One region of the Enterococcus saccharolyticus subsp. saccharolyticus genome, then DNA from elsewhere that is predicted to be linked to it. Evidence: predicted binding sites of a transcription regulator. Region 1 holds the regulator's gene; the other holds the start of a gene.
What was found. Region 1 encodes LexA, which represses DNA repair genes until DNA is damaged. Its sites were predicted from a motif close to CNAACANNTGTTNG; they were not measured.
Positions count from the first base shown of each region.

Region 1 (3,262 bases):
TAATCTACGAAAACGAAGAAGGTTCCACCATAGACACGTGTTCCACCATGTAATTGAATCCCGTTCATCGCTGCTGCCATTGCAAATTCACGAACACCGAACCAAATATTTCGTCCTTCGTATTGTCCTGGTTCGAAATCTTTTTCCGCTGCAACCATTGTGTTGTTTGAAGCTGATAAATCGGCTGACCCACCCCATAGACTAGGAACAGCTTTAGATAACGCTTGAATCATTTCTTTACTTGATACACGGCTTGCTTGACTTGAACCCACTTCATACGTTGGTAATTCTGCCTCCCAGTTTTCTGGAAGTTCGCCAGCAAACGCTTGTTTAAATTGGCTGGCTAATTCTGGATAAGCTGTTTCATATTCTGCAAATAAAGCATTCCAAGCTTCCTCTGCTTGCGCACCTTTATCGACCATTGTTTCTTTAAAGCGTGTAGCCACTTCTTCAGGAACAGCGAATTCAGGATAGTCCCATCCGTACGCTTTTTTCGCTGCTTGAATGCCTTCTGCTCCTAATGGCGCGCCATGTACAGAAGAGGTACCCGCATTTGGTGCACCGAAACCAATCACTGTTTTCACTTCAATCAATGTTGGTTTGTCTGTTTCAGCTTGTGCTTCTTCAATTGCTTTTGAAATAGCTACTAAATCGGTTCCTTCTGTTACAAGGATATGTTGCCAACCATATGCTTCAAAACGTTGACCAACGTTTTCTGTGAAAGCTTTTGAAGTTGGACCATCTAAAGAAATATCATTTGAATCATATAAAACAATTAATTTTCCTAATTTCAAATGACCGGCCATTGAAGCTGCTTCTTGAGAAACACCTTCCATTAAATCGCCATCACCACATAAACTATATGTGTAGTGGTCTACAACATTAAAGTTCTCACGGTTATATGTCGCAGAAAGGTGTGCTTCAGCCATTGCCATCCCTACAGCCATCGCAATCCCTTGTCCTAACGGTCCAGTTGTTGCTTCGACACCATCTGTATGCCCCACTTCTGGATGCCCTGGTGTACGGCTTTCCCATTGACGGAAGTTTTTCAAGTCGTCCGTTGTGACATCGTATCCTGCACAATGCAATAAGCTATATAATAACGCCGAACCATGTCCTGCAGAAAGTACAAAACGGTCACGATCGACCCAATTACGAGAAGTTTTTGGATTCACTTTCAAATATTTCGTCCATAATGCATAGGCCATTGGAGCAGCACCCATCGGTAATCCTGGATGTCCAGAATTCGCTTTTTGTACAGCATCAATACTTAATGTACGTAAGGTATCTACACCAAGTTGATCAATTTTATCAAACAATACTAACGCCTCCTATTTAGGTTTTTTTTACCTATATTACACACCTATTATAAAAGATACCTTTGCAATTATCAACACTTTTTGCATCGGTATCTTTTATTTTACTTTCTATTGTGTAATCCTTTAGCTTTTTGAATTTGTTTTAATTTCTCAGGAGTCACATCATTACCTTCTGGATCAACCACTTTCATCCCTTCAATATGATGCTTCATCCCACCACGAAAGGCCTTAATATATTCTTGTCTTAAAGCCTGTTGTTCGTTTTGTTCGTCTTCTGTTAGACCTTCTGCTTTTTTCTTTCTGGCTAACTCATTAATTCGCTCGATTTTTTCTTTGGATAACATGATTTCAAGCCCCTTTCTTCTCCATCTTATACAAAAGAACCGAAAAATACAATCAAAACAGAAAGCGAACGTTTGTTTGATTTTTTTTTTACCCTATGTTACACTACGTTTAAGAAAACTAGTCATATTTTTCATTTTGATAAATGATTTAAATAAAGGAAAGAAGGTGTTCGTTTTGGCAAAACGTACAGAAAACCGACAACTTGAAGTGTTAAAATTTATTCATACTCGTGTCAGTGAAAAAGGATACCCTCCTACCGTGAGAGAGATTGGCGAAGCTGTTCAACTTTCCTCTACCTCAACTGTTCATGGACATCTATCACGTTTAGAGAAAAAAGGCTTAATTTTAAGAGACCCTACAAAACCACGTGCAATAGAATTAACTCCACTTGGATTAGAAACAATTGGTGCACAACAGCAACAAATTCCTTTATTAGGGGTGGTGACCGCTGGAGAGCCCATCTTAGCAGTTGAAGATGCTTCTGATTTCTTCCCAATCCCACCAAATTTAATGGAAGACAATGGGCAATTATTCATGTTAACCATACGTGGTGAAAGCATGATAAATGCTGGTATCTTAGATGGTGACCAAGTGATTGTCAGAAAACAAGACATCGCTGGCAATGGCGATATCGTTATTGCGATGACCGATGAAGATGAAGCAACATGCAAAAGATTTTATAAAGAAAAAACACATATTCGTTTACAACCAGAAAATGATTATATGGACCCCATTATTTTACCAAGTGTTAAAATCTTAGGGTTAGTTGTTGGTTTGTATCGTCATTTTTAAAAGTTAGATAAAAAATATCCAAACGAGATTCTCGTTCGGATATTTTTTTCTTATTTCAACGAATACCATAACCGTTTTTGTTTAGTTTGAAAGAATTTCTGCGACCAAACCACTGATAAAATCAGGATGCGTATTGGGCATATTTAAACGGCCATATATACCGCCTAATTCTTCAACTAATTCTTTACATTCGATGTCATTGTCATATAGCGTTTCTAAATTATCGGCAACAAAACCAAATGGTAGATAAATAATTTCTTCATAGCCCTCTTTCAATAATTCTTCGGTTACATCTTCTACTCGAGGTCCAATCCATTTATCCGCAGTCCGTCCTGCACTTTGCCACGCATGCCCAAAGTCTAATACACCATGAACACGGCCAGCAATGGCTTTTGCTGCATTCGTAATTTCATCGACATAAGGATCGCCATTTAACAACAAACGTTCTGGTAAACTATGCGCGGTAAACAAGAATTTTTGTTTTTTCTCTGTATCTAGTGCCGCTTGAATTTGATCTGACCAAAAAACTTGAAAACCATCTTGTTGCCAAAAATGACGATGTGCAGTGTATGAAATTTCTGGATACGCCGTCAATTCTTTTTCTACGCGATCATGATATTGCTTGATAAAACTAGAGTCATGTGGTGCTAGTACCATTCCATGAATCACTGTAAATCCTTGGTTCACAATTTCTTTGACTGTATCTTCAATAAATGGCTGAATATGACGTAATCCAGTAAATACGCGATACTCTACCTCACCTATTTCGTTCAATTTTTCTTCAACAGCAAGACGTTGTGCTTCAG
Region 1 is NZ_CP118957.1:1,341,670-1,344,931, forward strand. Features, by position in the region: gene tkt (transketolase) at 1-1,319, opposite strand, end outside; gene PYW32_RS06935 (DUF896 family protein) at 1,421-1,663, opposite strand; gene lexA (transcriptional repressor LexA) at 1,839-2,456, shown strand; gene hemH (ferrochelatase) at 2,538-3,262, opposite strand, start outside.

Region 2 (3,262 bases), 500 kb from region 1:
TAACATTTTTTTTCGTTTTGGTCCTAGTCCCTCAATGCCATCTAGACGAGAAGAAAAACTATTTTTACTACGTAATTGTCGATGAAACGTAATAGCAAATCGATGTACTTCATCTTGTATGCGCTGCAGTAAAAAGAACTCTGCTGAATTTCGTTCTAAAGGAACAACAGCTAAATCAGAACCAAACAACATTTCACTGGTTTTATGTTTGTCGTTTTTAGCTAATCCAGCGATTGGAATATCTAAGCCTAGTTGATTTTCCAAAACATCTTTAGCAACATCGACCTGTCCTTTACCACCATCGATAATAATTAAATCAGGAAACGGCAAATTTTCTTTTAACACCCGTGCATATCTACGGTAAACCACTTCTCGCATCGATGCATAATCATCAGGCCCTTTGACAGTTTTTATTTTGTATTTCCGGTATTCATTTTTCGCTGGTTTTCCATCAATAAAAACCACCATAGCTGAAACAGGATCCGTTCCCATAATATTTGAATTATCAAAAGCCTCAATACGTGTCGGTGTAGGAATTCCCATCGCATTGCCTAGTTTTTCTACAGCACCGATTGTGCGTTCTTGTTTGCGTTGAATCAAATCAAATTTTTCAGATAAGGCGACACGCGCATTTTTACTGGCAAGTTCTACTAGCTTTTTCTTTTCGCCACGCTTCGGCTGTAAAATCTTTGTTTCCAGTAATGCTTGCACACTTTCTTGATCGATATCATCTGGAATCAATACTTCTTTTGGAATAATATGCTCATTTTCCTGATAAAATTGCCCAATGTACGTTAAAAAATCTTCCGTTGCTTCATTATAAAAAGGAAAAATAGACACATCGCGCTCAATTAATTTTCCTTGTCGTACAAAAAATACTTGAACACACATCCAACCTTTATCAACAGAATAACCGAAGACATCACGATCCATCAAATCGGTTTGGGTCATTTTTTGACGCGTCATCACCGTTTCAATGGCACGAATTTGATCACGGTATTCTGCTGCTTTCTCAAATTCCATATTCATCGCTGCGTCATTCATTTTCGCTTCTAAACCAGCTTGAATATCACTATGCCCCCCACTTAAAAATTGCTTAATTTCTTTGACCATTTCCGTATAAGTATCTTTGGAAATATCAAATACACACGGCGCTAAACATTGCCCCATATGGTAATACAAACAAACTTCTTTAGGTAACACTTTACATTTACGTAAAGGAAATAAACGATCAAGTAATTTTTTCGTCTCATTGGCAGCACGAACATCTGGATAAGGGCCAAAATAAAGTGCTTTATCTTTTAAGACTTTGCGAGTAATTAATAGTCGTGGATATTCTTCATTCGTGATTTTGATAAAAGGATAGGTTTTATCATCTTTTAGCATGATATTGTATTTCGGATCATTTTTTTTAATCAAATTAATCTCTAATAACAGCGCTTCAATATTTGATTCTGTCACAATATATTCGAAATCTTCAATCTCACTGACTAAACGTTCTGTCTTAGTATCATGACTGCCAGTAAAATAAGAACGGACACGATTCTTTAAGATTTTGGCTTTTCCTACATAAATAATCGTGCCATTTTTATCTTTCATCAGATAACAACCCGGTTGGTCTGGCAATAAAGCTAATTTATTTCTAATTTGTTCATTCATGCAAACGACATCCTCCGTTCTTTCTATTTCATTATAGCATATCAGAACATTCGTTCGTAGTGTTTTAGTTTTATGTAACGTTGCATTTTCGTGATGAAAAACAAATGTGAGAACTATTCTCGCTCTCCTTCCAGTCGACAAATCATAGTGATTCCTTTGGGGGAACTACTCTCGCTTGGCTCGACTAGTACTGTTCATCAACTATTCTCGCTCTCCTTCTAGTCGGCGAATCATAGTGATTCCTTTGGGGGAACTACTCTCGCTTGGCTCGACTAGTACTGTTCATCAACTATTCTCGCTCTCCTTCCAGTCGGCGAATCATAGTGATTCACAGTAAAAAACCTGAGATGTGGATGACATCTCAGGTTCTATTCTTACATGTGTGGCGCAATCATTGCTTCGATTTGTTCTTTTGTTTGGACACCGATTGCTTTATCAACCACTTGGCCATCTTTTTTCAAGATTAAAGTTGGGATGCTCATTACACCAAATGATGCTGGTGTTTCTGGGTTTTCATCAACGTCCATTTTAACGATTTTGAATTCTTCTTCATCGTAGTTTTCAGCTAATTGATCTAAAATAGGTGCTTGCATACGGCAAGGTCCACACCAAGTTGCCCAAAAATCGATTAATACTAACCCTTTATCTGTTTCTTCAGCGAATGTTGCATCTGTAATATTTTTTGCCATTTTTGTAACCTCCAATATTCAATATCAAAAGTATAGCATCTTCATTTACACTTGAAAACTATCTTGCTTACTCTTGATAAGTTATTTAAATTTTACGATAGTTGCCCCATTACCACCTTGATTGGCTGGTGCAAATTCGTAACTTTTTACACTACGATGATTTTTTAGATAATCAATAATACCTTGACGTAACGCGCCTGTTCCTTTACCGTGAACAATCGTTACTTGCGGATAGCCGGCTAGGATAGCTGCGTCTAAATATTGATCCACTTCGTTTAACGCTTCTTCGTAACGTTTCCCGCGTAAATCCAATTGATTAGAAACGTGTGAACTATCTGCTGAGCGAACCGTATTGACAATTCGTTGCACAGGTTCTTTCACTGGCGCAACCGATTGAATATCTTCTTCATCCACTTTCATCTTCAAGATGCCTAATTGTACTTCCCATTGACCGTTTGAGGTTTGTTTAATCAATTCCCCACGTTGTCCGTAAGAAGTAACCAAAACTTCATCTCCAGCTTTTAATTTCTTCGCTTGTTTGGCTTTTTTCAGCACTTTATTTTTCTGCAAATGATTTTCTTCTTGATGTAAATCAGATAGACGTGTTTTCGCATCAATTAATTCATGCTCTTTCACACGACCTTGTCCACCAGTCAACTGCATTTTCCGAATATCGGCAATAACTTTATCCGATTCTTCTTTCGCCTCTTCCACAATTTGATTGGCTTTTTGACGGGCTTTAGCTAATTCTTTTTCACGTTCTTCAAAGAAATAACTATACGCATCTTGCAATTCTTTATGCACACGTTGTGCTTCATTGACGTATTGACGAACTTCTAAATATTCTGTTTCTGCCATTTTACGACGATTTTCTAAATCGGCAATCATGTCGTTCAAGTCTTGGCTTTCACCAT
Region 2 is NZ_CP118957.1:1,838,641-1,841,902, forward strand. Features, by position in the region: gene uvrC (excinuclease ABC subunit UvrC) at 1-1,659, opposite strand, end outside; gene trxA (thioredoxin) at 2,034-2,348, opposite strand; gene PYW32_RS09485 (endonuclease MutS2) at 2,430-3,262, opposite strand, start outside.
Region 2: a site for LexA is predicted at 1,703-1,716, ahead of uvrC (excinuclease ABC subunit UvrC). Genes of this name have one in related genera too.